2 regions of the Amycolatopsis sp. ATCC 39116 genome follow, and region 1 is predicted to be linked to the other one. Evidence: predicted binding sites of a transcription regulator. Region 1 holds the regulator's gene; the other holds the start of a gene.
What was found. Region 1 encodes HspR, which represses chaperone genes until heat shock. Its sites were predicted from a motif close to ANNTTGAGTNNNNNNNACTCAANNT; they were not measured.
Positions count from the first base shown of each region.

Region 2: a site for HspR is predicted at 2,901-2,925, ahead of lon (endopeptidase La). Genes of this name have one in related genera too.

Region 1 is NZ_AFWY03000010.1:120,144-135,203, reverse strand. Features, by position in the region: gene AMY39116_RS42855 (hypothetical protein) at 1-101, opposite strand, end outside; gene AMY39116_RS45450 (hypothetical protein) at 87-470, shown strand; gene AMY39116_RS0314595 (SDR family oxidoreductase) at 481-1,245, opposite strand; gene AMY39116_RS0314590 (hypothetical protein) at 1,242-1,967, opposite strand; gene clpB (ATP-dependent chaperone ClpB) at 2,028-4,631, opposite strand; gene AMY39116_RS0314580 (transcriptional regulator) at 4,773-5,312, shown strand; gene AMY39116_RS0314575 (MFS transporter) at 5,309-6,556, shown strand; gene AMY39116_RS0314570 (MFS transporter) at 6,633-8,915, opposite strand; gene AMY39116_RS0314565 (MarR family winged helix-turn-helix transcriptional regulator) at 8,951-9,448, opposite strand; gene AMY39116_RS0314560 (globin domain-containing protein) at 9,751-10,923, shown strand; gene AMY39116_RS0314555 (dienelactone hydrolase family protein) at 10,934-11,641, shown strand; gene AMY39116_RS0314550 (heat shock protein transcriptional repressor HspR) at 11,697-12,125, opposite strand; gene dnaJ (molecular chaperone DnaJ) at 12,131-13,309, opposite strand; gene grpE (nucleotide exchange factor GrpE) at 13,337-14,032, opposite strand; gene dnaK (molecular chaperone DnaK) at 14,029-15,060, opposite strand, start outside.
Region 2 is NZ_AFWY03000006.1:188,437-203,496, reverse strand. Features, by position in the region: gene AMY39116_RS0309905 (bifunctional diguanylate cyclase/phosphodiesterase) at 1-2,407, opposite strand, end outside; gene lon (endopeptidase La) at 2,942-5,344, shown strand; gene AMY39116_RS0309895 (DedA family protein) at 5,397-6,035, opposite strand; gene AMY39116_RS0309890 (histidine kinase) at 6,152-7,273, shown strand; gene AMY39116_RS0309885 (response regulator transcription factor) at 7,264-7,908, shown strand; gene AMY39116_RS0309880 (sporulation protein) at 8,723-9,676, shown strand; gene AMY39116_RS0309875 (multicopper oxidase family protein) at 9,695-11,155, opposite strand; gene AMY39116_RS0309870 (DUF5957 family protein) at 11,152-11,361, opposite strand; gene AMY39116_RS0309865 (sensor histidine kinase) at 11,470-12,582, shown strand; gene AMY39116_RS0309860 (response regulator transcription factor) at 12,579-13,241, shown strand; gene AMY39116_RS0309855 (TetR/AcrR family transcriptional regulator) at 13,199-13,837, opposite strand; gene AMY39116_RS0309850 (MFS transporter) at 13,890-15,060, shown strand, end outside.

The sequences.
Region 1 (15,060 bases):
ACATCGGGGAACAGGACGGTGCAGTCCTGGATCCCGCCGAACGCGATCACCGCGCGGGCGGCCTGCTCCAGGGTGGGCTCGGGACCTTGCAGCAGCCTCACCAGCCGATCGCGCCAGGTGAGCACGCGGTCGATCAGGCCGAGGTCGACTTCGACTCGATCACCCGGCTCCGCATGGAAACCTGGTCCCGGGGGAGGGTGACGCTCGTCGGCGACGCGGGCTACTGTCCCGGCCCGGCCGTCGGTGGCAGCGCCAGCCTGGCCGTCGTCGGCGCGTACGTCCTCGCGGGAGAGCTGGCGCGGGCGGGCGGCGACCACGAGCGCGCCTTCCCCGCGTACGAGCGGGCGATGGCGGAGCACGTGCGGGGCAGCCGCGCGGCGGCGCTCAGGGCGGCGAGAACCCTGGTTCCCCGGTCCCGCCTGGGCGTGCGGGCTCTGGTCCGCGTCGAGGACTACGGCGCCGCGCGTTGAGAGGTGCGGCTCAGGTGCGGTCGCGCCCCGCGACGAGGCTGCTGATCCGCCGCAGCAGGCCGCGCGGCAGCAGGCCGCCGATGGCGACGATGGTCTTGTACTGGGGTGACGGGATGGAGATGACCTTCCCGCGCCGCAGGTCGGCAAGGCCCTCGGCGACCACCCGGTCGGCCTTGAGCCAGAACGCCTTCGGGCCCGGCTTCTCCAGTCCGGCCCGCTCGTGGAACTCGGTCTCGGTGAAACCCGGGCACAGCGCGGTCATCCGAATGCCGGCAGGCAGCGCCGCCGCGATGCCCTCGGTGAACGAGGTGACCCAGTTCTTGCTCGCCGTGTACGTCGAGCCGCGGCCGGAGAAGAAACCGGCCACGCTGGACACGTTGATGATGTCGCCGCGGCCGCGCTCGATCATCCCGGGCAGGGCCGCGCGGGTCAGCCGCAGCACGGCGGTCACGTTCACGTCCAGCTGCGCCTGCAGCTCGTCCACCGGCGCGGTCCAGAACTCGCCGGCCAGGCCGAACCCGGCGTTGTTGACCAGCATGTCGACCGGCTCCGCGGCCAGCCGCTGCTCGACGGCCGCCCGGCCCTCCGCCGAAGCGAGGTCCGCGGGCAACGTGACCGCCTTGATCCGGTGCCGCCGCGACAGCTCACCGGCAAGCGCTTCCAGCCGCTCCGCGTTGCGGGCGACGAGGACCAGGTCGTAACCCTCCTCGGCGAGCCGGCGCGCGAACGCGGCGCCGATCCCGGCGGTCGCGCCGGTGACGAGCGCGGTGCTCACTGGGCGGGCCCGGCCGGCGGCGGCGTGCTCAGGCCCGGCTGCTCGGACTGGCCGGGCTGCCAGTGACGACCGGCCGCCGGGTACTCCTCGTCGAACGGGTCCACGATGTCGGCGATCTCGCCGAGGTCGCGGAGCAGGCGCTCCAGCCGGGACGGCCCGGCCTGCGGCGCGACGCTGGCGAGCACCCACTCGTTCTCCAGCCACGCCACGCCGACGTCACCGCCGAGCGCGTCGGCGGCGTCCACGAGTTCCTGGGTGATGACCGCGCGGGCGCCTTCGGGGTCGTCGGCGAACGCGTAGCGCTGGCCCACCGGACCGAGCAGCTCCGGCATGTCCGCGCGCTGGAACGGCACGCTCGCCAGCCACAGCTCGACGAGCACCGGGTGCACGCGGTTGCAGCGCACGGCGACCACGACCGCCGGGATCTGGCCGTCGGCCTCGATGTCGAACACGAACACCGGGCGGCGGCCGTCGGCGGTGAAGGTCGAGCCGACGACGACGTTGACCGCCGTCTCGGCGCGGAAGTACCCGAGCGCGCCGCCGGACCACTGCCGGACGAGCCGCTCGTCCTCCTCCACGAACTGCCATCCGCGCAGGTCGGACCAGCGCATCCGCTCCCGGTTGCGGGAGCCCTCCCTGGTCCGGTCGACGGCGAGCAGCAGCAGCCCCGCCACCAGTGCGACGGCGGCGATGACGAACCAGACCCACGCCGGAATACCCACGAGGGTGAGGGTAGCGCGCCGGGCCGCTGAACCAAGGTCAGCGGCCCGTGTCGCAACCCGTTAGTCCGCCCGGGTGACCACGAGCGTGTCGCCCGCGTTCAGGTCCGGCACGTCCACGCGCACCGTGTCACCGTCGCGGACCTCGCCTGCCAGCAGCTTCTTCGCCAGCTGGTCGCCGATCGCCGACTGCACCAGCCTGCGCAGCGGACGGGCGCCGTAGATCGGGTCGAACCCGTTCAGCGCGAGCCAGTCGCGGGCGCCGGGGGTGACGTCCAGCGTCAGGCGGCGCTGCGCCAGCCGGGTGGCCAGCTTCGCGACCTGGATGTCCACAATGGACGTCAGCTGCTCGGTGTCGAGCGAGTGGAACACCACGATGTCGTCCAGCCGGTTCAGGAACTCCGGCTTGAAGTGCCGCTGCACCGTGGACAGCACCGCGTCCCGCCGCTGCTGCTCGTCGAGGGAGGCGTCCGCGATCGCCTGCGAACCGAGGTTCGAGGTCAGGATCAGGATCGTGTTGCGGAAGTCGACCGTGCGGCCCTGGCCGTCGGTCAGCCGCCCGTCGTCGAGCACCTGCAGCAGCACGTCGAACACGTCCGGGTGCGCCTTCTCGACCTCGTCCAGCAGCACCACCGAGTACGGCCGCCGCCGGACGGCCTCGGTCAGCTGGCCGCCCTGGTCGTAGCCGACGTACCCCGGGGGAGCGCCGACCAGCCGCGCGACGCTGTGCTTCTCGCTGTACTCGCTCATGTCGATGCGGGTCATCGCGCGCTCGTCGTCGAACAGGAACTCCGCCAGCGCCTTGGCCAGCTCGGTCTTGCCGACACCGGTCGGGCCGAGGAACAGGAACGAACCGGTCGGCCGGTCCGGGTCCGCGACACCGGCGCGCGTGCGGCGCACCGCGTCCGACACCGCCTGGACCGCCTCGCGCTGGCCGACCACCCGCCTGCCCAGCTCCTCCTCCATGCGGAGCAGCTTGCCGGTCTCGCCTTCGAGCAGGCGGCCGGCCGGGATGCCGGTCCACGCACTCACCACGTCGGCCACGTCGTCCGCGCCGACCTCTTCCTTCAGCATGACGTCGGCGCCGGACGAGCTGTTCGCGGTGTTGCGCTGCGCGGCTTCCAGGTCCTTCTCCAGCGCCGGGATCTTGCCGTAGCGCAGCTCGGCGGCGCGGCCCAGGTCGGCGTCGCGCTCGGCCCGGTCGGCCTCGCCACGCAGCTGCTCCAGCTGCTCCTTCAGCTCGCGGACCTTCTCGATCGAGCCCTTCTCGTTCTGCCACCGGGCGGTCAGCGCGGAGAGCTCCTCGCGCTTCTCGGCCAGCTCGGCGCGCAGCGCGGCCAGCCGCTCGATCGAGGCCGGGTCCTCCTCCTTGGACAGCGCCATCTCCTCGATCTCCAGGCGCCGCACGGCGCGCTCGACCTCGTCGATCTCGACGGGGCGGGAGTCGATCTCCATGCGCAGCCGGGACGCGGCCTCGTCGACCAGGTCGATCGCCTTGTCCGGGAGGAAGCGCGCGGTGATGTAGCGGTCGGACAGCGTCGCGGCCGACACCAGCGCGGCGTCGGTGATGCGGACACCGTGGTGCACCTCGTAGCGCTCCTTGAGGCCACGCAGGATGCCGATGGTGTCCTCCACCGACGGCTCGCCGACCAGCACCTGCTGGAAGCGCCGCTCCAGGGCGGCGTCCTTCTCGATGTGCTGGCGGTACTCGTCGAGCGTGGTGGCGCCGACCATGCGCAGCTCACCGCGCGCGAGCATCGGCTTGATCATGTTCCCGGCGTCCATCGCGCCCTCGCCGGTCGCGCCCGCGCCGACGATGGTGTGCAGCTCGTCGATGAACGTGATGACCTGGCCCGCCGACTCGGTGATCTCCTTGAGGACGGCCTTGAGCCGCTCCTCGAACTCGCCGCGGTACTTCGCGCCGGCGACCATCGAACCCAGGTCCAGCGCCACGACCCGCTTGCCGCGCAACGACTCCGGCACGTCGCCTGCCACGATCCGCTGGGCGAGGCCCTCGACGATCGCGGTCTTGCCGACGCCCGGCTCGCCGATCAGGACGGGGTTGTTCTTGGTGCGCCGCGACAGCACCTGGACCACGCGGCGGATCTCCGCGTCGCGGCCGATCACCGGGTCCAGCTCGCCCTTGCGGGCGCGGTCGGTCAGGTCGACGCCGTACTTCTCCAGCGCCTTGAACGTGCCCTCGGGGTCGGGGCTGGTGATGCGGGCCGAGCCGCGCACCTTGGTGAACGCCTCGCGCAGCGCGTCCGGGGTGGCGCCGTGCCGCTTGAGCAGGTCCGCCACCTGGCCGCCCTCCGCGGCGAGGCCGACCATCAGGTGCTCGGTGGAGACGTATTCGTCACCGAGCTCGGTCGCGAGCTTCTGGGCGTGCGTCAGCGACTTCACCGCGGGCGGGTCGAACTGCGGAGTGGACACGGTCGCGCCGGTCGCGGAGGGCAGCCCCTGCGTGATCGGCTCCAGCTCCTTGTGCACCTGCCGCGGATCGGCGCCGACCGCCGTCAGCAGCGGGCCGGCCAGCCCGTCGCCCTGCGCCAGCAGCGCGCCGAGCAGGTGTGCGGCGGTGACGCTGGGGTTGCCCGCCACGGTCGCCGCCTGCGCCGCCGACGAGATCGCCTGCTGGGTCTTCGTCGTCGGGTTGAAAGCGTCCATCCCACACTCCATGTCGCATGCCTGCCGGAGACCTTCCTCCAGGTCCCTCGACATCTACAACGTCAACAAACTTGAGTGTGTTCCGCTCAACCCTGATTTTTCCCGTTGCGCAATGGTCAAGAATCGTTGACCATTGCTGGCATGCCTGCCGATGATCAGTCCGAGACGTTCCGCGTCACCACCGACGAACAACTGCGCGCCGTGTCCAACCTGACGCGCCACCGGATCATGGCCGTGCTCCGCTTCGAGCCGGCCACCATCACGCAGATCGCCGAGCGGGTCGGTCTGGCGAAGGGGAGTTCCAGCTACCACGTGCGGCTCCTGGAGAAGGCCGGCCTGGTGAAGGTCGTGCGGACGCGGAAGGTCCGCGGGGTCGTCGAGCGGTACTACGCGATGACCGCGCGGAGCATCGAGCTGCCTGATCCGGGCGAGGGCGGGCCGGACGTGCTGATGCGGCACGCCGTGGCGGACCTGGAGGCATCGCCCGCGGACGGCGAGCGGCACGTGCGGATGGCGCACCTGCGGCTCACCGACGAGCAGTTCGCGGAGCTGGGAGCGCGGCTGCACGCGCTGGCGGACGAGTACCGGAAGCTGTCCGATCCGTCGCTGCCGGACACCTCGCTCGTCTTCGCGTTGTTCCACCCGGCCCAGGGCGCCAAGCCCGAAGGAGGCGCCAGATGACCTCGGACGTCCGGAAGACGCTGCCGACCGGGTTCGGCCGGCTGTGGACCGCGCAGACGATCTCCTCGCTCGGCGACGGGGTCACGCACGCCGCGTTGCCGCTCATCGCGTTGACGCTGACACGGGAGCCGATGGCGCTCGCCGTCGTGACGGCCGCGGGAACGCTGCCGTGGCTGCTCTTCGGGGTGCTCGGCGGTGCGCTGGTGGACCGCTGGGACCGGCGCCGCACGATGTGGGTCGCGGACGCGGCACGCGCGGTGCTGCTCGCAATCCCCGCCGCGGCGGCGGTGTTCGACCTGCAGTCCATCCCGCTGCTCGCGATCGTCGCTTTCCTGCTCGGCCTCGGCGGGCTCTTCTTCGATACGGCGGCCTCGGCCTACCTGCCGGACCTGCTCCGCCGCGACCCCGCGCTCCTGGAGCGGGCCAACTCCCGCTTGCGTGGCGCCCAGACCGCCATGTCCGGCTTCGCGGGACCGCCCGCGGGCAGTGCGCTGCTCGCGCTCGGGCGGGCCGTCCCGCTGGTCGCCGACGCGGTGTCGTTCCTGTTCTCCGCACTGCTCGTGCGGACGCTGCCCGCCATGCCCAGGCCCGTGCCGGAGGTCCGCGAGTCGCTGCTCCGGCAGGCGCGGGCCGGCGCCTCCTACGTCTTCCGGGACCGCGTGCTGCTCGGGCTCGCGCTCCGCCCGGCGGTCGGGAACGTCGCTTTTCTCGCCGTGGAGACCGTTCTCGCCCTCTTCGCGCACGACCGCCTCGGCATCGGCACCGCCGGCTTCGGCCTGCTCCTCACGGCGGAGGCCACCGGCGGCCTGCTCGGTGCGGCCATCGCCTCCCCGCTGGGCAGGCGCCTGGGCACCGGCACCGCGCTGACCTGCACGGCCGCCGTCGAGGGGCTCGCCATCCTGGGCCTGGCCACCGCGTCGAACCCGTACCTGGCCGGGCTGGCGCTCGCCGTGTGCGGGGCCGGCATGGGCGCCACGATGGTGCTCGGACCCTCCCTCCGGCAGGCCATCGTCCCGGCCCACCTCATGGGCCGGGTCGCCTCCACCTCCCGGATGCTGGCCATGTGCGCCGCCCCGCTCGGGGCCTTCCTCGGCGGCTGGCTGGCCACCACCTACGACGTCCGCACCCCGCTCTACGCCGCGGCCGTCCTCCTACTGGCGATGACCGCCGTCACGGCGTCCATGACCAGCAACCGCCGGGTCGAAGCGGCGCTGCGGGCCGCCGCCCCGGCCGCCGTGTCGTGACGCTGCCGCCCCGGAAAAGCACGAAGACCGCCTCCCGGGGGATTGAGGCGGTCTTCGCGGGTCTGTAGTTCGCGGGTCAGCGCGGGTGCGTCAGCTCCACGTCACGCGAGAGCGGGGCGCCCGCGACGACTTCCAGCGGCGCCGCGACCGGGGCGTATCCGCTGGTCACGAGCGTGTAGTCGCCCGCGGGGAGGTCGCTGAAGGAGTACCGGCCGTCCTCGTCGGTCAGCGTCATCGCGACCACCTCGCCGCCCGCGTCGAGCAGCGTCACCTGGGCCTCGGCGACCGGGCGGTCGTCCCGGCCGGCGCGAACCACTCCGCCGAGCCGGGCGGTGAGCCCGAGTTCGACGTCGTGCGTGGCCTGCTCGCCCTCGGTGGTCGCCAGTGGCACCGCGGCAGGCTGGTGACCGGCGGCCGTGACGGTCAGCGTGTGCACGCCGCCCGGCACGTCGTCGAAGTGGTACCAGCCGTCGCCACCGGTGACGACCGACGACACCACCTCGCCCCGGTCGTCGGTCAGCACGAGCGTCGCGCCGCCGACCGGCTGGCCCGCGCTCGACCGCACCACACCGCTGAGGCCACCGGCGCCGCTCATCTCGACGTCCCGGCGCACCGGCTGCCCGTCGACCGTGACCATCACGGCGCTCGGCTGGAACCGGGCCGCCGAGGTGATCAGCAGGTAGATGGCGTTCGGCGGGGCCGGCAGCCGGTAGCTGCCGTCGGCCGCGGTCAGCGTCCGCGCCACCTGCTGCCCGGACGAGTCGGTCAGCGTCAGCGCGGCACCGGCCAGCGGACGACCCGACGGGCCGGTCACCACGCCGTGGACGGCCGGACCGGTGACCGGGGCCGCGACCGCCTCGGTGCTCTCGGTCAGGTCGATGCTGCGGCGCAGCGGGACCTCCTTGATGAGCACCACCGCGATCAGCGTCGCGATCGCGACGATCCCGCCTGCGAAGAAGATCGAGCCGATGCTGTCGCCGTAGGCGGCCCGCACGATCGACTGGATCGGCTCCGGCAGCGCGGCCAGGTTCAGGCTGCTGCCCGCGCCTGCCGATCCGCCCTGGATGCCCAGCGCGGCCAGCGCGCTCGACACGTGGCTGCTGACCTTCGCCGCGAGCAGCGCGCCCAGCGCGGACACCCCGGCCGAACCGCCCAGCGTGCGGAAGAAGGTCACCACCGAGGACGAGGAACCCATGTCCTTCATCGCGACGGTGTTCTGCACGACCAGCACCAGGTTCTGCAGCAGGGTGCCGACGCCGAGGCCGAGCAGCGCCAGGTAGGTGCCCATCAGCACCAGGTTGGTCTGGTGGTCGATCGTGCTGAGCAGGAACAGGCTCGCCACCAGCAGCACCGCGCCGCCGAGCATCCACGCCTTGGTCTTGCCGGTGCGCGAGATGACCTGGCCCGAGATGGTCGAGGACAGGAACAGCCCCAGCATCATCGGGATGGTCATCAGCCCGGCGTGCGTCGGCGAGTAGCCGCGGGCGAGCTGGTAGTACTGCCCGAGGAACACCGCGCCGCCGAACATCGCCGTGCCGACCGACAGGCTGCCGATCACGGCCAGCGTGAAGGTGCGGTTGCGGAACAACTTCAGCGGCACCACCGGGTCCGGCACCTTCGACTCGACGAACACCGCGAGCGCCAGCGCGACCAGTCCGCCGAGCACGTAGAACAGGGTCGACCAGGACCACCAGGCGAAGCTGTTGCCCGCCAGCGACACCCAGATCAGCAGCAGCGAGACGCCGCCGACGAGCAGGGTCGCGCCCAGCCAGTCGATCTTCACCTGCTGCTTGAGGACCGGCAGGTGCAGCGTCTTGCCCAGCACGATGAACGCGACCACCGCGACCGGGACCGTGATCCAGAAGTTCCAGCGCCAGCCGAGCGGCGAGTCCACGATCACGCCACCGAGCAGCGGGCCGGCGACGGTCGCCAGCGCGAACACCGCGCCGATGTAACCGCTGTAGCGGCCGCGTTCCCGCGGCGAGATCATCGCCGCGATCACGACCTGGATCAGCGCCTGCATGCCGCCGAGGCCGAGGCCCTGGACGGCGCGGAACGCGATCAGCTCGGGCATGGACTGGGAGATGCCGCCGAGCACCGAGCCGACCGTGAAGATCACGATCGACAGCTGGTAGAGCATCTTCTTGCTGAACAGGTCCGACAGCTTGCCCCAGATCGGGGTGCTCGCCGTGGACGCCAGCAGGGTGGCGGTGACCACCCACGTGTACTGGCTCTGCGAGCCGTCGAGGTCGGCCAGGATCGTCGGGAGTGCGTTCGAGACGATCGTGGAGGACAGCACGGCGACCAGCAGTGCCAGGAGCAGGCCGACGAACGCGCGCCCGACCTGGCGCCGCGTCATCGCCTCCTGGTTCGCTGTCGTGCTCACTTCGGGGATCACTTCCTCTTCTCCGCCGCCGGGTCCGGCGGGCAGGTGACCGGCGTCTGGCCGAGGGCCTCGCGCAGTCCTTGGTTCATCAGGGTCAACCGGGCGGTGAGTGCTTCGACCTCGTCGTCGGACCAGTCCGCGAGCGCGCGCCGGATGAAGTCGACGTGCAGCTGCCGCCACCGCTCGAGCTCGGCGCGGCCGGCTTCGGAGAGGCTGATCAGGCTGGCGCGCCCGTCCTCGGGCGCCGGCCTGCGCTCGACCAGCCCGGCGGCGGCCAGCTGGCCGATCTGCCTGCTGATCACCGAGATGTCGACCATCTTGCGCTTCGCGAGGTCCGACGGGCGGCTCTCGCCGTGCACGTTGAGATCGGACAGCAGCATGGCGGCCGCGGGGTGCAGGCCGTCGTGCTCGCGCTGCCAGGACTGGTTGATCCAGGCGTGCTGCAGCTGGCCGGCCGCGCGCAGCTCGCGCATCAGCTGGACGGCCTTCTCGTCGCGGTCCCCCATGGACCCACCTCCTGGTTGGTTGTCACATACAACTATAGGAGCAGTAGTTGTATGCCACAACTATCTAAGTTGGTGACTTGTCCCACTGATGGAGGGCATCTCCGAACCACCCGGAAGGAGCAACTTCGCGAGGATTGCGACGGAGGCGGTTACCCTGCGACGGATCGTGTTCGCATTACCTGGCTACGATTAACCGAGTAGGGTGGATTATTCATGATCTTTTCACACGCTCACGTGCTATTGCGTGTTCATGAATAATCGACGGCGAGCATGAACGCGCACTACGGAGCAGCCCCGATCCCATGACAGCCGACCCCGTCAGCCCCGTTCCCCGGTCCGTGCACCGGGAGGCGCCCCCTGCCGTCACCGCGATGGTGCGCCTGATCCGGGACTCCTGGGTCAAGGCGGAGCCGTACCTGCCCGAGGTGACGCAGTTCTTCTACGGGATGCTGTTCACCCTCGCGCCCGCGACGCGGGACTTCTTCCCGATCAACATGGAGGTCCAGCGCAACCGCATGGTGCGCGCGCTGGTGCACGTCGTGCAGATGGTCGACCAGCCCGACGACCTGGTGCCGTTCCTGCGGCAGCTGGGGCGCGACCACCGCAAGTTCGGCGTGGTGCCGGGCCACTACGAGGCGGTCGGCACCGCGTTGCTGGCGGCGATGAAGACGCAGCTGGGCCCGGACTGGACCGACGAGGTCGAGCGGGCGTGGGCGGAGGCGTTCACGATCATCGCCCGGCAGATGCAGGAGGCCGCGGCCACCGACACGAACCCGCCGAACTGGTCGGCGCGGGTGGCCGAGCACCGGCGGCTGAGCTGGGACCTGGCGATGGTGCGGCTGGAGCCGGAGCAGCACATCCCGTTCCGGCCGGGGCAGTACCTGAGCGTCGAGGTGCCGCAGCGGCCGCGGTTGTGGCGGTACCTGTCGCCGGCGAACGCCCCGCGCCCCGACGGCTCGCTGGAGTTCCACATCCGCGCCATCGAGGGCGGCTGGGTGTCGCGGGCGATCGTCAGCCACACCCAGGCCGGTGACGTGTGGCGGTTCGGGCCGCCGCTGGGGACGCTGGGCGTGGACCGGGAGAGCGGCCGGGACGTGCTGATGGTCGCGGGCGGCACGGGTGTCGCGCCGATGCAGGCGATGCTCGACGAGCTGGGCCAGTGGGGCGAGAACCCGAAGGTGCACCTGTTCTACGGCGGCCGGACGCGCGAGGACCTGTACGCGCTGGAGGGGCTGCGGATGGTCGCGTCGTGCAACCCGTGGCTGACGGTGACGCCGGTGGTGGAGAACGGGCCGGGCCTGGTCGGCGGCGAGCAGGGCACGCTGGCCGACGTGGTGACTCGGTACGGCGCGTGGCCCGGCCACGACGTGCTGGTGTCCGGTTCGCCCGCGATGATCCGGGCGACGGTTTCCCGGATGCTGGTGGCCGGAACGGCACTCGATCAGATCAGGTACGACCCGTTCACGATCGACTAGCCTGCGACGGATGGACATTCCTGTCGCAGACGGAACCATCCGCGGCTATCTGGCCACCCCGCAGAGGGAGGTCTCGGGCGAGCCGCCGTGGCCAGGGGTCGTGATCGTGCACGACGCGGTCGGCCTGTCGCAGGACGCGAAGAACATCACCGACCGGTTCGCCACCGCCGGATATGTCGCGCTGTCGCCGGACATGTACTCGCGTGGCGGGCTCGTGCGGTGCGTGAAGTCGGTGTTCAAGGAGCTGGCGGCCGGGAAGGGGCGGGCGTTCGACGACCTGGACGCGGCGCGGTCGTTGCTGGCTGCGCGGTCCGACTGCACCGGGCGGGTCGGGATCGTCGGATTCTGCATGGGTGGCGGGTTCGCCCTGGTGGCGGCTTCCCGGGGGTTCGACGCGTCGGCTCCGTACTACGGTCAGCTGCCGAAGGATTTGTCCGTTTTGGACGGTGCTTGCCCGGTGGTGGCTTCGTTCGGGAAGAAGGACTTTTCCTTGCGTGGGGCCGCGGCGAAGCTGGAGCGGGAGTTGTCGGCTCGGGGGGTGCCGCATGACGTCAAGGAGTACCCGGGGGTTGGGCACAGTTTCGCCAATCAGTTCCACGGGCCGGTCAATGTGCTGCTGAAGATCGCCGGGATGAGCTATGACCGGGAGGCCAGCGAGGACGCTTGGCGGCGCGTATTGGCCTTCTTCGCGGAGCACTTGGGGCGCGAGGCGGCGTAGAGCGCGTTCTGCTGAAAGAAAGAAGGGCCCCGCGTGCTGCGGGGCCCTTCGTCGTTTATCGCCTTCGGCGTGGTTTCCACACCACCAGGGCGGTTTCCTGCTTCATCGGCACCAGGTCCTTGCGGTAGGAACGGTGCACGGCCGCCGCGGCTTGTTCGGCTGCGGCGTACGCGGTGGCGAGTTCTTCGGTCAGTTCGGCGATCCGGGACTGCAGCGCTTCGACCTGGTTCTCCAGCTCGATGATCCGCTTGATGCCCGCCAGGTTGACGCCCTCCTCCTGGGACAGGCGCTGCACCTCACGCAGCAGCGCGATGTCCCGCATGGAGTAGCGCCGCCCGCCGCCCGCGGTCCGGCCCGGGGAGACCAGGCCCATGCGGTCGTACGAGCGCAGGGTCTGGGCGTGCAGGCCGGACAGCTGAGCGGCCACGGAGATCACGAAGACCGGCGTCTCTTCGTCGGCCCCGTGCGGCAACCCGCCGAACACCTAGATCAACCCCTTTCGCGGAGCAGCTTCGTGATCTCCGGGCGCGGGTCGTGCTTCTCGGCGATCTTGGCGTACGCCTCGAGCGCCTCCCGCTCCGAAGACTCCAACCGCGACGGCACGGCCACCTGCAACGTGACGAGCAGGTCGCCCTGCGAACCGTCCCGCTTCTTGATGCCCTTGCCGCGCACCCGCAGGACCCGGCCGCTGCCGGTGCCCTCGGGCACCTTCACCGAAACCTTCCCGTCCAGCGTCGGCACGGTGATCGTCGCACCCAGAGCCAGTTCGGGGTAGCTCACCGGGACCGTGATCGTCAGATCATTACCCGACCGGCCGAACACCGGGTCCGGGTTCACGTGCACCCGCACGTACAGGTCACCGGCGGCCGCGCCGCCGCGGCCCGGCTCGCCCTGGCCGGCCAGCCTGATCCGCTGGTTGTCGTCCACACCCGCAGGCACCCGCACGGTCAGCGTGCGCGTCTGGGTGCTGACACCCTCGCCGCCGCACTCCGGGCACGGGTCGTCGATGATCCGGCCGCGGCCACGGCAGTCCGGGCACGGCTCGGAGAACGCGAACGCCCCCTGGCTGCGGCTCACCAGCCCGGCGCCCTTGCAGGTGGGGCAGGTGCGCGGCGTGGTGCCCGGGCGGGCGCCGTTGCCGTGGCACGTCGAACACGTCGCCGGGCTGGACAGCCGCAGCGGCAGCGTCGCGCCCTTCACCGCCTCGGCGAAATCGATCCGCACGTCCGTCTCGACGTCGGCGCCGCGCTGGCCGCGGGCGCCCGGGTTCTGCTGGCCCCGCCGGCCGAACAGGCCGCCGAGGATGTCGCCGAGCCCGCCGAAACCGCCCTGCGCGCCCGCGCCCGCGGTCTGCCCGAAGATGTCGCCGAAGTCGAAACCACCGGTGCCGCCCGCGCCGGGGAAGCCGAAGCCACCCGGCCCGCCGCCCGAACCGAACAGCCGCCGCGCCTCGTCGTACTCCTTGCGCTTGGCCGGATCCGACAGCACGCCGTAGGCCTCGGACACGGCCTTGAACTTCTGCTCGGCCTCCGTGTTGCCGGGGTTGGCGTCCGGGTGGTTCTCCCGCGCCAGCTTGCGGTAGGCCTTCTTGATCTCGTCCTGCGAAGCGTCGGAGGAGACGCCCAGCTCACGGTAGAAGTCCTTACCGATCCACTCCCGTGCACTCACCGGACGTCTCCTCCTCTCGCCTGTTCGTTACTGCTGTGCGTTCTCATCCGACAACTGCTCGACCGGGAGCTCACCCTCGACCGGGGCCTCGCCCGGCTCGTGGTCGGTGACGCCGACCAGCGCGGCCCGCAGCGTCCGGTCGCCGAACCGGTAACCACGGCGCAGCACCGTCGTCACCGTCGGCCCCGACACCTCCGGCGAGGTGTTGTGCTGCACGGCCTCGTGCACGCTCGGGTCGAAGGGCTCGCCCTCCGCGCCGAACGGCTCGAGCCCGATCCGCTGCAGGCTCGCGACCAGCTTGTCCGCGACCGCCTTGAACGCGCCGGTGAGGTCGCCGTGCTGCTCGGCCCGCTCGAAGTCGTCGAGCAGCGGCAGCAGCTCGTTCACCACCGACGCCTTCGCGGCGCTGACCACGGCCTCGCGGTCGCGGTCGACGCGCTTGCGGTAGTTCGCGAACTCCGCCTGCAGGCGCTGCAGGTCGGCGGTGCGCTCCGCCAGTTCCTTCTCGACCTCGGACGGAGCCGCCACCGCGTCGTCCACGATGGACTCACCGAGCGACGGGCCCGCGTGGGCCGCCGGGGCTTCCGCGGCAGGCGCCTCGGAAGCCTCCGGCTGGGTCCGCACCTGGCCGGTCTCGGGGTCGATCTTGCGCCGGTCCCGCACGACCAGAGGCTCGGTGACCGGCTCCTGCTCGTCGATCTCGTTCGAGTGGCGTCCCGTCACTTCTTCTCGTCCTCGTCCACGATCTCGGCGTCCACCACGTCGTCCGCGCCCTTGTCGCCGGACGCGCCCGCCGCACCCGAGTCAGCGCCCGGGTTGGCGCCACCGGCCTGCTGCGCGTTGGCGTACAGGGCGGTGCCCAGCTCCTGCGACGCGGTGTTCAGCTTCTCGATGGCTTCCTTGATCTTGGCCGTGTCGGTGCCCTTGAGCGCCTCGTTGGCCTCGTCGATCGCGGTCTTGACCTTGCCCTTGAGGTCCTCGGGCAGCTTGTCCTCGTTGTCCTTGACGAACTTCTCGGTCTGGTAGACCAGCGTCTCGGCCTGGTTGCGGGTCTCGGCCTCCTCGCGGCGCTTGCGGTCCTCCTCCGCGTGCGCCTCGGCGTCCTTGACCATCCGCTCGATGTCCTCCTTCGGCAGCGCGGAGCCACCGGTGATGGTCATCGACTGTTCCTTGTTCGTGCCCAGGTCCTTCGCCGTGACGTGCACGATGCCGTTCGCGTCGATGTCGAAGGTGACCTCGATCTGCGGCACGCCGCGCGGGGCCGGCGGGATGCCGGTCAGCTCGAACATGCCGAGCTTCTTGTTGTGCGCGGCGATCTCGCGCTCGCCCTGGAACACCTGGATCTGCACCGACGGCTGGTTGTCGTCCGCCGTGGAGAAGATCTCGGACCGCTTCGTCGGGATGGTCGTGTTGCGCTCGATGAGCTTGGTGAACACGCCGCCCTTGGTCTCGATGCCCAGCGACAGCGGGGTCACGTCGAGCAGCAGGACGTCCTTGACCTCACCCTTGAGCACACCGGCCTGCAGCGCGGCGCCGACGGCGACGACCTCGTCCGGGTTCACGCCCTTGTTCGGCTCGCGGCCGCCGGTCAGCTCCTTGACCAGCTCGGCGACGGCGGGCATGCGGGTGGAACCGCCGACCAGCACCACGTGGTCGATCTGGCCGACCGAGATGCCGGCGTCGCGGATCACGTTGTTGAACGGCGCCTTGGTGCGGTCCAGCAGGTCGGAGGTGATCCGCTGGAACTCCGC
Region 2 (15,060 bases), on a different contig from region 1:
TCGACCGGACGACCGCCAGGTCGCCGAGGTCCGTGCCCATCCCGAGGACGAAGCTCTTGTCGATCTTGACCTCGTCCACCGGCAGCTGCCGCAGGTAAGCCAGCGACGAGTAGCCGGTGCCGAAGTCGTCGACCGCCAGCACGATGCCGTGCGCGTGCAGTTCGCGCAGGATCGGCAGCGCCTTCTGCGGATCGGCCATCACGCCGGACTCGGTCAGCTCGAACGTGAGCAGCTCGGGCGGCACGTCGAACTTCCGCAGCGCCTCCACGACCTTCGCCGGGAAGTCCTCGTCGGCCAGGTTCCGCACCGACAGGTTGACCGCGACGGAGATCCGCAGCCCCTCGTCCATCCACTTGCGGACCCGGATCAGCGACTGCTCCAGCACGAACCCGGTCAGCACGCCGACCAGGCCGGCGGCCTCGACCGCGGGCACGAACTCGTCCGGGTCGAGCCGGCCGAACTCGGGGTGCTGCCAGCGCACCAGCGCCTCCACGCCGAGGACCTGCTTGCTCGGCAGCGACACCTTCGGCTGGTAGTGGACGCTGACCTGGCCCTCCTCGATGGCCTGCCGGAACTGGGTGACCATCTGGAACCGGCGCAGGAAGATCTGGCCCATGCTGGGCACGTACCCGCGAACCTCCTCGCCGCCGCGGGTGGCCCGCACGGCGACGTCGGCCCGCTGCAGCAGCGCGTCCACGTCGCCCGGGTCGAGGGTGTCGTCGTCGGCCGTGGAGGCGTAGCCGACCATCGCGTTCGCCTCGACCGTCAGCCGGTCGACCGGGTACGGCACGGACAGCTGCGAGCGCAGCCGCTCGGCCGCCTCGTGCACGCCCTGGCCGCGCACGCCGGTGAGCAGCGCCGCGAACGACGCGCCCTCCAGGCGGGCCAGCGGCACGTCCGGGCCGAGCGCGTCACGCAGGCGGCGGCCGGCGGCGACCACCATCCGGTCCGCCCACGCGTAGCCGAGCGCGTCGCTGACCGCGGAGAACACGTCCAGGTCGATGCGCAGCACCGCGGCGTCGGCGGAGGCGCTGTGCTCGGCCAGCGGCTCGCGCGCGACCTGCCGGAAGCCGGGCCGGTTCAGCAGGCCGGTGAGCGGGTCGTGGTAGGCGTCGTGGCGCAGGGTGGCGAGCAGGCGGCGGTTGTCCAGCGCGGTCGCCAGGTGGCTGGCCATGGTGCCGAGCAGCTGGACGTCGTACTTGCCGAAGCCGCGCCAGCGGGACAGCCGGTCGTGCGCCTCGACCACGCCGAGCAGCTGGTTCGCGCTGCGCAGCGGCACCACCAGCGCCTCCTGCGCGCCGCGGTTGAGCAGTCCGCCCGCGATGTCGCTGTTGGCCTCGGTGATGCGGAAGTGCCGCACGTGCGAGCCGGGCAGCCGCAGCATCGGGTCGTCGGCGGGCAGTTCGGCCGACGGCATCGGCTCCCCCGCGACGACCGCACGCATGTCCGCGGTCGGCTCCAGGCGCAGCCGCAGCACCACGCGGCCCGCGGAGAGCTGGTCCTTGATCCGCTCGGCGATGGTCTCCCACTCGCTGACGTTCACGCCTGCGGCGAGGTCGTCGGCGCCGCTGGCCGGGCGCGCGGCGGCCTGCTGGCCGGAGCGCGCGACCATCAGGCTGACGTCGGAGAGCGCTTCCATGTCCCGCTGCTCGCGCAGCAGGTCGGAGTAGGCCCAGTAGAGCGCGGACAGCCCGGCGAAGACGGCGAGCACCAGCGGCCACGCGTTGGCCGTGCCGGCGATCACCAGGTAGCCGCTCAGGCCGACCGAGGCGTTGACGAACCCGACGACCAGGATGCGGCCGGTGAGCCGCAGCGCGGTGCCGATCCGCATCCGGCGACGCAGCACCCGGACGGCGGCCAGCGCCAGCAGCGTGCTGGTCAGCGGCGCGGTCAGGGTGCCGGCGAGGGCGGCAGGCCACGTCATCTCCGTGGTGCCCATGATCCGCTCGACCAGGCCGGCCACGGCGAACGCGCTGGTGATCTCCAACAGGAACGCGCCTGCGTTGTAGAGCACGCGCCCGGACACGCGGCGGACCACGAGCGTGCTGATCCCGGCGACCAGGTGCGCCGCGAGCACCACTTCGAACGGCGCCACGAAGAAGCCGATGACCAGCGGGATCTCGGTGAACGAGATGGTCCAGGAGATGCCGGACCGGACGTCGACGTTGATGCCGAGCTGCTCGGCGAGCAGGAACGACAGGGCCAGCACCGGGCCGATCCACCACAGCTTCGCCGAGCCGTGGAACGGCAGCCACAGCGACACGGCGGCGGCGGTCAGCACGCCGACGGAGAACACGGTCAGCGTGTAGACCCGGAAGCGGCGCTCGTCCGCCCGCGCCTCGGCACCACCAGAACCGGCGGCTGCCGCCGGGATGGGGCCGTCGGGCCTGCCATCGGAGTCCGGCATGCAACCTCCTTCCACCCATTCGCCCCAGCGCGCACGCCTGCACCCACTCGCGCACGAGACGGTGATCTCGGTGCGAATGAGGGGATCACTGTACCCCGGAGGGCGTACTTCAGCCTCTTTCCGGCCGCCATGACATCACCCCATAGTTAACAACGTGCCAACTACGGTGACCAGCGGAGACTTACGGGTGAGCGAGATCTTTCCGGCGATCGCTCCCGGTAGTCAGCGTTAAGCGTCACGCCCGGCTACGACGAGTTCCCCGCGAGCCGTCGCGCTGCACTCCTCCGCATTGATCGCGATTCAATCGAGATCGGGATTACCGGAAGCGATGACTGAGCGTGGTTTCCCCGGTTACACCCGGGAAAACGTTCCCGGCAATGCGACGATCATCTCAGTCCCGGCACCTGGAACCGCTGCCGGACGTGCCCCGGTTTATTCCCGGAAGCCGTCCGCTCCAAGCGAACTACCTGCGGAAACAAACCCGGCCGCCAGAAAGTTGAGCTAGGCAGACTCAACCAGGTAGGGAGCAACAAGATGACCGACACCAGGCTCCTCCCCGTACTGCCCCTCGACGACGACGTCGTGCTGCCCGGCATGATCGTCCCGCTCGAGCTCGACGACGCCGAAACTCGCGCCGCGGTCGACTCCGCGCAGAGCAAGGCACCGAGCACGCCGTCGTTCCCGGGCATCCGGTCGCTGCCGTCCACGCAGGCCGAGGTCCTGATCGTCCCGCGGGTGCACGGGGAGTACGCCGAGCTGGGCGCCGTCGCGACCATCGAGCGCGTCGGCCGGATCCCCGGCGGCAAGGCCGCCGTCCTGCTGCGCGCCACCCGGCGCGCCCGCGTCGGCGAGAACGGCGACGGCCCCGGCGCCGCCCGCTGGGTGTACGCCGAGCCGGTCGCCGAAGTCGTCGGCGAGCAGGCGCGCGCGCTGGCCGCCGAGTACAAGACCGTCGTGATCTCGATCCTCCAGCAGCGCGGCGGCTGGCAGATGATCGACGCGGTGCAGCAGGTCGAGGACCCGTCCGCGGTCGCCGACCTCGCGGGCAACTCGCCGTTCCTGAGCACCGACCAGAAGCTGGAGCTGCTGGCCACGCTCGACGTCGCGGCGCGGCTGGAGAAGGCGCTGGAGTGGAGCCGGGAGTACCTGGCCGAGCTCGAGGTGACCGACACCATCCGCAAGGACGTCGCCGAGGGCATGGAGAAGCAGCAGAAGGAGTTCCTGCTGCGCCGCCAGCTGGAGGCGATCCGCAAGGAGCTCGGTGAGCTCGACGGCACCGCCGACCAGGACGACTACCGCGCCCGCGTGGAGCAGGCCGACCTGCCCGAGCACGTCCGCACGGCCGCGCTGGCCGAGGTGGACAAGCTGGAGCGCACCTCCGACGCCTCGCCGGAGGGCGGCTGGATCCGCACCTGGCTGGACACCGTCCTGGAAATCCCCTGGAACGACCGGACCACCGACGTCCACGACATCGCGGCCGCGCGAGCGGTGCTCGACGCCGACCACGCGGGCCTGGACGACGTGAAGGAACGCATCATCGAGTACCTGGCCGTGCGCGCCCGTCGCGCCGAGACCGGCCAGGGGCAGGTGGGCGGCCGTCACTCCGGAGCCGTGCTGGCGCTGGTCGGCCCTCCCGGTGTGGGCAAGACCTCGCTCGGCGAGTCGGTCGCGAAGGCGATGGGCCGGAAGTTCGTCCGCGTCGCGCTCGGCGGTGTCCGGGACGAGGCGGAGATCCGCGGCCACCGGCGCACCTACGTCGGCGCGCTGCCCGGCCGCATCGTCCGCGCCATCAAGGAGGCCGGCTCGATGAACCCGGTCGTGCTGCTGGACGAGGTGGACAAGGTGGGCGCCGACTACCGCGGCGACCCGACCGCGGCGCTGCTGGAGGTCCTCGACCCCGAGCAGAACCACACGTTCCGCGACCACTACCTCGAGGTGGAGCTGGACCTGTCGGACGTGGTGTTCCTCGCCACGGCCAACGCGCTGGAGACCATCCCCGGCCCGCTGCTGGACCGGATGGAGCTGGTGACGCTGGACGGCTACACCGAGCACGAGAAGGTCGTCATCGGCCGCGACCACCTGCTGCCGCGTGAGCTGGAGCGGGCCGGCCTGGGCCGGGACGACGTGCGGTTCACCGACGCGGCGCTGAGCCGGATCGCCGCCGAGTACACCCGCGAGGCGGGCGTGCGCAACGCGAACCGGACCATCGCGAAGGTGCTGCGCAAGATCGCGACCAGGGTCGCGCTGGACGAGGCGACGCTGCCGGTGACCGTCGACGCGGCGGACCTGGAGGGCTACCTCGGACGTCCGCGGCACCTGCCGGAGTCGGCGCTGCCCGCGTCGACGCAGCGGACCGCGACCCCGGGCGTGGCGACCGGCCTGGCCGTCACGGGCGCGGGCGGGGACGTCCTCTACATCGAGGCGTCGCTGGCCGATCCCGAGTCGGGCAGCTCCGGGCTAACGGTCACCGGGCAGCTGGGTGACGTGATGAAGGAGTCGGTGCAGATCGCGCTGTCCTACCTGCGGTCCCGCGGCGCCGAGCTGGAACTCCCGGTCGGCGACCTGAAGGACCGGGGCGTGCACGTCCACGTCCCAGCGGGCGCGGTGCCGAAGGACGGGCCGAGCGCCGGGATCACGATGACCACGGCGCTGGCGTCGCTGCTGTCCGGCCGCGTGGTGCGGTCCGACGTGGCGATGACCGGCGAGGTGTCGCTGACCGGCCGCGTCCTGCCGATCGGCGGGGTCAAGCAGAAGCTGCTGGCCGCGCACCGGGCCGGGATCAAGACCGTGATCATCCCGCAGCGCAACGAGCCGGACCTCGACGACGTCCCCGCGGACGTGCTGGCCCAGCTCGACGTGCACCCGGTGTCGAACGTCCGGGAAGTCCTCGACCTGGCGCTGGCGCCGGCCACCACCCCCGTGGCCCAGGCCGCCTGACGCCCCCGAGCGGAGCCGCCCTCCCCTGCCCCCAGGGAGGGCGGCTCCGTGTTCACGTCCGGACGCGGTCACGCAGCCGGGTGATGACGAACACGGCGAGCGCGATCGCGACGGCGCCGATCACCGCGTACTGGAAGAAGCCGGCGTAGCGGTCCACCACGTGCCAGTTCGCGCCGAGCAGGTAGCCGGCGACGACGAAGATCGTGTTCCAGATCAGGCTGCCCAGCGTGGTGAGCACGAGGAACCGGCCGAACGGCATCCGCTCGATCCCGGCGGGCAGTGAGATCAGGCTGCGGAAGATCGGCACCATCCGGCCGAAGAACACCGCCTTCGTGCCGTGCTTGGCGAACCACGCCTCGGTGCGGTCGAAGTCGGAGGCCTTGACCAGCGGGATGCGCAGCAGCAGCGCGCGGGTCCGGTCGCGGCCGAGCAGCGCGCCCAGCCAGTAGACGATGACGGCGCCGGCCACCGAGCCGAAGGTGGTCCAGGCCAGCGCTTCGAGCAGGCTGAACGTGCCCTGGCCCGCGGAGAACCCGGCGAGCGGCAGCACCAGCTCGCTCGGGATGGGCGGGAAGAGGTTGTCCAGGCCGACGATGATGGCCGCGCCCGGTCCGCCGAGCGATTCCATGAGCGAGACGGCCCAGCCGGCGAGTCCCCCGAGCGGTTCGGCCTGTGCGAGTTGGAGATCCATACTTCGAAGCTAGGTTTTCGGGCGGCGTCCAAACATGGGGCGCGGCACCCGATCATCCTGCGGAAAACCTCAGTACCGGCCTGCCGGAACCCCGCTAACCTCGGGTTGTGCCCACAGTGGACCTGCGCCGCGCGATGCGGGTGACGGCGGGGCTGGCGCTCGGCGCGCTGAGCGCCTTCGCCGAGGTGGCCTTCGTCGTCTTCGCGACCCTCGCCCTCGCCGTGCCCGCCGCGCGCCCCGCCGTGTTCCGGGCCACGCGCTGGTTCGCCGAGCGGGAACGGTCGCGGCTGCGGCGGTACCTCGACTACCCCACCTCGGACGACTACCGCGACTCGCGGGCGCTGCGGTACCTGGCGTCCCGCAGCGTCGCGGGCGGCCTCGGCGCGGGGGTCTTCGCGTTGATCGGGCTCGGCCTGGCGACGGCGGTGATCACGGTGTGGCGGCTGGTGGGCGGGCAGCCGCTCGGCGACGACCAGGACTGGTACGACGTGCCCGGGCTGCTGCTGATGGGCGCGTTGCTGGTGTTCCTCGCGGTGCAGGGGCTCATCGGGGTCGGCGCGCTGGAACGCACGCTGGCGCACCACTTCTTCGGCCCCACCAAGCAGGAACGGTTGCAGCGCCGGGTCGACGCGCTGACTCACAGCCGCGCCGAGGTCGTCGAGGCGGTGAACGACGAGCGGCGGCGGATCGAACGTGACATCCACGACGGGGTGCAGCAGCGGATCGTGTCGCTGGGCATGCTGCTGGGCCGCGCCCGTCGCGCGAAGGACCAGGAGCGGGCGGAGGCGCTGCTGCGGCAGGCGCACGAGGAGACGCAGCTGGCGCTGCAGGAACTGCGGGACGTGGCGTGGCGCGTGTACCCGATCGCGCTGGACGAAGGCGGCCTGGGCACGGCGCTGGAGGCGCTGGCGGAGCGGTCGAGCCTGCCGGTCGCGCTCTCGTACACGCTGGAGGAGCGGTTGGATCCGGCGACCGAGACGGTGGCGTACTTCGTGGCGTCGGAGGCGGTGACGAACGCGATCAAGCACGCGGCGGCGAGCCGCATCGAGATCGCGGTGGCGCGGACGGGCAGGATGGTCGGCGTGACGATCACCGACGACGGTGTCGGCGGCGCTCGGGTCGCCGGCAACGGGCTGTCCGGCCTGGCCAGGCGGGTCGGCGCGGCCGATGGCGTGTTCACTGTGGAGAGTCCGGCCGGCGGGCCGACGGTCGTGCGGGCGGAGCTGCCGTGCGCGTGATCCTGGCCGAGGACTCGACGTTGCTGCGGGAAGGCCTGATCCGGCTGCTCGCCGAGGAGGGCCACGAGGTGCTCGCCGCGGTCGGCAACGCGACGGAGCTGCTCGACGCGGTGTCCCGGGAGCAGCCGGACGTGGTGGTGACGGACATCCGGATGCCGCCCGACCACACCGACGAGGGCCTGCGGGCGGCGCTGGAGATCCGGCGGCGCTGGCCGGACGTCGGGGTGCTGGTGCTGTCGCAGTACGTGGAGAAGCGGTACGCGACGGAACTGATCACCGACGACGGCGGGCGGGTCGGGTACCTGCTCAAGGACCGGGTGATGCAGGTCGGCGAGTTCCTCGACGCGCTGGAGCGGGTCGGGTCCGGCGGGGCGGCGTTCGACCCCGAGGTCGTCCGGCGGCTGCTGGCGCGCACCACGCACGCCGACCCGCTCGCGACGCTGACCGCCCGGGAACGCGAGGTGCTGGCGAAGATGGCCGAGGGGCACACGAACGCCGGCATCGCGGCCGAGCTGTACGTGTCGCAGTCCGCGGTGGAGAAGCACGTGAACGCGATTTTTGACAAGCTGCGGTTGAGTCATACGAGCGGGTACAGCCGGCGGGTGCTGGCTGTTCTGCGGTACTTGGGCTCTTAGGGGGCGCTACGCGGGTATCTGCGCTGCGCGCGGCTGGAAGCGCCGGCTTCGCTTCGCTACGCCCGGATCTGCCCCTTCCGAACCCGATCTTTCAGTGTTCGGTTGCCGAGACACCGCGTCAAGCCGGGAAAGCGTGCCTTGACCCGGTGGCTCGGCAACCGATTTGGCTGGGGATCGGGTTGCGGGAGAGGGGTGGCTCGGAGGGGTTGGTGCGTGGCGTTGCCGGGTGGCTGTTGGGTGGGGGTGACGGGTGGCTTCGTGCGGTGGGTTTCCGGACGCTGCCGGACGACGCTCCGGCGGGTCGGCGGTGCGGCTCGTCGGGTGACAGGTGGCTTCGCGCGGTGAGTTTCCGGACGCTGCCGGATAACGCTCCGGCGGGTCGGCGGTGCGACTCGCGGGGTGACGGACGGCTTCGCGCGGTGAGTTTCCGGACGCTGCCGGATAACGCTCGGGCGGGTGCGCGGTGCGACTCGTCGGGTGACGGACGGCTTCGCGCGGTGAGTTTCCGGGCGCTGCCGGACGACGCTCGGGCGGGCGGGCGGTGCGACTCGTCGGGTGACGGATGGCTTCGCGCGGTGGGTTTCCGGACGCTGCCGGACGACGCTCGCGCGGGCGGGCGGTGCGACTCGCCGGGTGACAGGTGGCTTCGCGCGGTGGATTTCCGGACGCTGCCGGACGACGCTCCGGCGGGTGCGCGGTGCGACTCGTCGGGTGACTGGCTTTCGTTGCCGGGTTCCTGGTGGTGAGCGGGGTTTTGCTGCCGGTAGTCTCGATCTTGAGCCTGTTTTGTCCGGATCCCCAGGAGGAACTGTCCATGTTCAAGCGGATGCTCAGCGCCTTCGGCGTCGGTGGGCCGTCGGTCGACACCGTGCTCGACTCGGGCCACGCGGCGCCCGGTCAGGTGGTCACGGGGCAGGTCCGGATCCAGGGCGGCAGCGCCGACGCGGCCATCGACCAGGTCGTCCTGTCGCTGGTCACGCGGGTCGAGATCGAGCACGGCGGGCACGAGTCCGCGGCCACCGGGGAGTTCTACCGCCAGCTCGTGCAGCAGGGCGTTCGGGTGCCGTCCGGTCAGCTCGTCACCGTGCCGTTCGAGCTGCGCCTGCCGTGGGAGACGCCGATCACCGCGGTCGGTGACTCGCTCCTGCACGGCATGGCGGTCGGCGTGCGGACCGAGCTGGTGATCTCGGGCGCGCCCGACAAGGGTGACCTCGACCCGGTCCACGTGCACCCGCTGCCCTCCCAGGACCGGGTGCTCGACGCGTTCGGGCAGCTCGGGTTCCGGTTCCGCAACGCCGACGTGGAAGCGGGCCGCCTCTACGGCGTGCGCCAGGAGCTGGGCTTCTACCAGGAGCTCGAGTTCTTCCCGCCGGCCGAGTTCGCCGGGCGGATCAACGAGGTCGAGCTGACCTTCGTCGCCGGGCCGCACGATCTCGCCGTCGTGCTCGAAGCTGACCGGCGGGGCCGCTTCATGCAGGCAGGCGGCGACTCGTTCGGCCGCTTCCAGATGTCGCACCAGGACGCGGAGAACGCCGACTGGGCCGCGCTCATCGGGCAGTGGCTGACCGAAGCCGCCCAGCGCGGCGGACACTCCGCGTTCGGCAACCCGGCCTTCGGCGGCCACCACCCGGGCCACCACGGCCACCACGGTCACGGCCGCGGCATGGGCGTCGGCGGCATGGTTGCCGGCGCCGCGGCCGGTGTCGTCGGCGGCATGATCATGGGCGAGATGCTGGAAGAGGCCTTCGAGTTCGACGGCGAGGAGTGAGTCACCGCACCAGCACACTCACCGCACCAGGAAGTTCGCCATCATCATCATGTCCTCGTGTTCGAGGTTGTGGCAGTGCAGGACGTACTTCCCGCGATAACCCTCGAACCGGACGAGCACCTCGGCCTGGTCGCCGTTGCCCAGGTCGACCGTGTCCTTCCAGCCGTGCGCCGTGCCCGGCACCTGGAACGGCGCGAGGTGGATGTGGATCGGGTGCGGCACGTTCTGCGCCCGCAACCGCCACAGCTCCACCGTACCCAGTGCCGGCTCGGCCACGACGCCGTCCGCGCTGAACGGCATCCCGTTGACCGTCCACAGTGTCATCCCGTGGTGCTCGGCCCCGCCGCGGCGGAACGTGAACTCGCGTTCCGCCACGGCATCCGAGCGGGACAGCGGCCGCACGTCGGCCAACCGGTCCGGGATGGCGCTGTCGTCGCGCGCCCGGCGGGTCACCACGAACCGCATCACCCGCGCGGTGCCGCCGTCGCCGAGCCGGTTCACCAGCGTCACCTCCTGGCCGGGCGAGTACGCCGAGAAGTCGATCACCACGTCGTACCGTTCGGCCTGCGCGATCTGCAGCCGCTCGTGCCGGACCGGCGCCGCCAGCAGCCCCTGGTCGCCGCCGATCTGCGTGAACCCGGGCCCCGGCGGGTCCAGCGCGAGCCGGTAGCGGCGGGCGTTGGAGGCGTTGAGGATCCGGAACCGGTAACGCGCGGCCTCGACCTCCATCACCGGCCACGGCGCGCCGTTGACCAGGATGCAGTCGCCGAGCACACCGCTGACGAAGTCGCTGGTCACGCCCGGCTGCCCGAGCAGTGACGGGTCGACCGACGGGTAGGCGAACGAGCCGTCCGCGGCGAACGACCGGTCGGTGATCATCAACGGCACCTCGCGCTCGCCGCGCGGCAGGGGCAGCGCGTCCTCCTCGTCGTCACGCACCAGGTGGAACCCGGCGAGCCCGCGGTAGACCTGCGGGCCGGTGAAGTCGGCCCGGTGGTCGTGGTACCAGAGCGTGGCCGCGGGCTGGTCCAGCGGGTACACGTACTCCCGCGCCGCGCCGGGCGCGACCAGGTCGAGCGGGTAGCCGTCGTGCTCAGGCGGGGTGCGGCCGCCGTGCAGGTGCACCACCACCGGCACGCCGAGCTCGTTGCGGTGCCGGACGACGGTGGTCTCGCCGCGGCGGGACTCGATCGTGGGGCCGGGGAAGATCCCGTCGTACCCCCAGACCGTCGTGCGCAGCCCGGGCAGGATCTCCACCTCGGCGGCGCGCTGGGTGATCTCGTAGTGGCCGGGGCGGACCGGCCGCAGCACCGGCGGCACCGGCAGCGGCACGGTGAACGGCTCGGGCAGTCTCGCCGCGCTGCGCAACAGGGTGCCCGCGCTGGACTCGGTCTCGGTGTTCGCGCCGCCGCTCGAACAGCCCGCCACGAGCAGGCCGGCCGCGGTGACGCGGAACAGGTCACGCCGGGACAGGTTCACCGGTTCCGCCTCCGCTGGTCGATCAACACGGCGGCGACGGCGCCCGCGACGGCGAGCAGTTGCGGCCCGAACCCGATCACGAACGTCCAGGGCGCGTCGACCTGGCCGTCCCGCGCGGCCAGCCGTCCGACGAGTTCGCTGAAGACCAGAAATCCCACCGCGAGGCCCGCGAACAGGCCGAGGATGGCGACACCCAGGGTTCTCATGCGAGCCGAAACTAGGCAGGTCCGCGCCACCCGTCGTCCGTCCGCAGGCGATCGCACAGTCAACATCCGGCGACTGTGCGCGGGCCCGGTCCTGGCTATTCTCGGGACGTGAGCGAGCGAAAGCGGGTGCTCGCCGACGCCGCTCTGGGGGTCGCGACCTCCACCGTGGTGGCCGTCGCCATCGCGATGGACCTCGGCGGCGCACGGGCGCCCGATCCGGTGGCGTATCTGTTCGCGGTGTGCCTCGGCGCACTGATGCTCGTGCGCCGCCGCTTCCCGGTGCTGGCGCTGGCCGCGACCGCGGCCGGGCTGCTCGCCTACCACGCGGCCGGCTACCCGCCGGTCGGGCTCGCGCTGCCCGTCGCGGCCGCCCTGTTCTCCGCGGCCGAGGCCGGCCGGGCCCGCGTCGCGGCGGTGACGGCGGCGGGGTTGGTGCTGGTCAGCACGTTCTTCCGGTTGCGGCAGGGGGAGGACCCGGACTACCTGCTCGGGTTCGAGCTCGCCTCGACAGTGGGGCTGATGCTGAGCGCGATCGCGCTGGGGGCGTTGCGCGCCGAACAACGCCGCACCGCGCGGCAGGCCGCCGTGGAGCGGGAGTGGGAGGCCAGGCGGCGGGTCGAGGAGGAACGCCTGCGGATCGCGCGGGACCTGCACGACGCCGTCGGGCACACGCTGGCGGTGGTGTCGGTGCAAGCCAGTGTCGCCGCCGAGGCCCTCGACGACGACCCGGACGCGGCCCGGTCCGCGCTGGCGACCCTCCGGCTGGCCGCCGACGAAGCCGCCCACGACCTGCGGACCACGCTCGGGCTGCTGACCGACGCCACCGGCCGCGCCCCGGTAGGCAGCCTGCGCCACCTCGACGCGCTGGTGACCGCCACCGTCCGAAGTGGTCTGGAGGTGACCGTGTCGACCGAGGGTGAACCGGTCGCGTTGCCCGCTGCCGTGGACACCACGGCGTACCGGATCGTGCAGGAGGCGCTGACCAACTGCCTCCGTCACGCCCGGGCGAGCAAGGCGGAGGCGCGGCTGCGCTACGAACCGGGCCGGCTGCGGATCCAGGTCTGCGACGACGGCGCCGGCGCCGAACTGCCCGCCCGTGGTGGCCGCGGCCTGGACGGCATGCGGGACCGGGCCGAGTTGCTGGGCGGTTCGGTGACGTTGGAGTCCCGCCTTGGCGCGGGTTTCCGGATCGACGCGAGCCTGCCGGTGGAGCGGCGATGATCCGCGTCGCGCTCGCCGACGACCAGCACCTGATGCGGGCCGGCCTGTCCGCGCTGCTCGCCCGCGCCGACGACATCACCGTCGTGGGCGAGGCCGCCGACGGCGCGGAGGCGGTGACGCTCGCGCTCACCGCGCGGCCGGACATCGTGCTGATGGACATCCGCATGCCCGGCGTGGACGGCATCGAGGCCACGCGGCGCATCGTCGCCGACCCGCGGTTGCGCGCCGTGCGGGTCGTCGTGCTGACCACCTTCGACACCGACGAGCACATCCTGGACGCGATCCGCGCCGGCGCCTCGGGGTTCCTGCTGAAGAACACCGAGCCGGACGACCTGCGGGCCGCGGTGCGGACGGTCGCCGCCGGTGACGCGCTGCTGTCGCCGTCGGTCACCCGGCGCGTGATGGCGGCGGTGGCGCACGGGCACCGCACCGACCCGGCGCGGCTGGCGCGCCTGACCGAGCGGGAACGGGAACTGCTCGCCGAGGTCGCCGCGGGCCGGTCCAACGACGAGATCGCCGGGCGGCTGTTCCTGAGCCCGGCCACCACCCGCACCTACGTGAGCCGCCTGCTGTCCAAACTGGACGCGCGCGACCGCGCCCAGCTGGTGCACATCGCCTACGAGTCCGGCCTGGTCCGCCCCGGCGACCCCGGCCGGTGACCGCAGCCGCGCCACCCCGGCGCGGCGACTCCGGTCAGCACCACGTCCACCACCTGCTCCGCCAGGCGATCGGTGACCGGCAGGTGTCCGAAGAGGACCCGGTAGTAGGTGGTCGAGGCGAGCATGTCGAGCACGAGGTCGAAGTCGAGGTCCGGGTCGAGGTCGCCGCGCTCGATGCCCCGGCGCAACGCCTCTGCGGTGGACGTCCGTCGCGTGTGGAAGTAGTCGCGCAGGAACACCTCGGCGAGTTCCGGATCGTCGGCGAGGTCGGCGACCAGCGCGGGCAGCACGCGCCGTCCGATCCTGGTGGTGAAGGCCTCGCTGAGCGTCCCGATCCCCGCGACCAGATCGCAGCGGGTGCACCCGGTGTCCGGCGTGGGCACCGCGCCGACCGTGGCCACCAGCGCGTCGACGACCAAGTGTTGCCGTCCCCGCCAGCGGCGGCGTAGCGCGGGCTTGCTCGTGCCCGCCCTGCTCGCCACCGCCTCCAGGGTGAGCGCCGCGTAGCCCACCTCGTTCAGCAGGTCCACCGTCACTTCGCGGACGGCTCCGTCGATGCGCTCGTCGCGTGGCCGTCCGGCCCGGGTGCTCGTCACAGCGTCACCCTAACACTTCCATTTCGTTCCGGTACGGAACATAATCGCCATCATGACCCTCTCCTCGGCTGCCGAGGGTGTGCTCTCGGCCCGCTACCGGGCCCGCACCGTCGGCATCGTGCTCACCGTCGGACTGGTCGCGCTCGAATCCCTCGGGGTGGCGACCATCCTCCCGGACATCTCCCGCCTGCTCGGCGGCCTCGGCTCCTACGGCTGGGCGCTGGCCGCGCTGATGCTCGCCAACATCGTCGGCACCGTCCTCGCCGGTCACGCCGCCGACCGGGGTGGAGCGGCCCGTCCGCTGGCCGCCGGGCTGGTCGCGTTCGCACTGGGCAGCGCGCTGGCCGGTCTCGCCCCGTCGTGGCCGCTGTTCCTGCTCGGCCGGTTCACGCAGGGCCTCGGGGTCGGCGCGGTGATGGCGATGGCCTACACGCTGATCGGGCTGGTCTACCCCGAACGGTTGCGCGCGCGCATGTTCGCACTGCTGTCCTCGGCCTGGACGATCCCGTCGCTGGTCGGGCCGGTCGTCGCGGCGGCGGTGGCGAGCTCGGCGGGCTGGCGGTGGGTGTTCCTCGCCATGATCCCGCTCACCGGGGTCGCGGCTTGGTGCACGCTCCCCGGACTGGCACGGCCGGCCGCCACAACCTCGGAGTCCTCTCGGTGGCGGCCGCTCGTCAGCAGCGTCGCGCTCACCGCAGGCACCGCGATCCTGTTGGCCGCATTGGCACTCCACACGGTCGCGGTGCTGGTTCCGCTCGCCGCCGCCGGGTTCGTCCTCGCCGTGCTGGCGCTGCGGCAGGTCACCCCGGCCGGGACGCTCGTCGTCCGGCGCGGGGTGCCGGCCGGGGTGGTCGTGCGGTTCCTGCTGTGCGCGGTGTACTTCGGTACCGAGGCGTTCCTGCCGCTGGGGCTGACCGAACTGCGGCACGTGAGCGCGTTCGAGGCCGGGCTGGGGCTGTCGGCCGGGGCGCTGAGCTGGGTGGCCGGATCGGCGGCGCAGGCGAAGTGGGACCGCAACCGGCGGGTGGCGGTGGCTCTGGGTTTCGCGGTCCTGGTGGCCGGGGTGGCGGTGCTGGCCTACGGCGTGCTCGTCGGCCCCGGGCTGGTCGCGGTGCTCGGCTGGGTGATCGGTGGGGCAGGCATGGGTGTCGCGTTCAACGCCGCCACCACCGAAACCCTCGGCCGCGCCCCGGACGGGCAGCAGGGCTCGGTCAGCGCGGCGC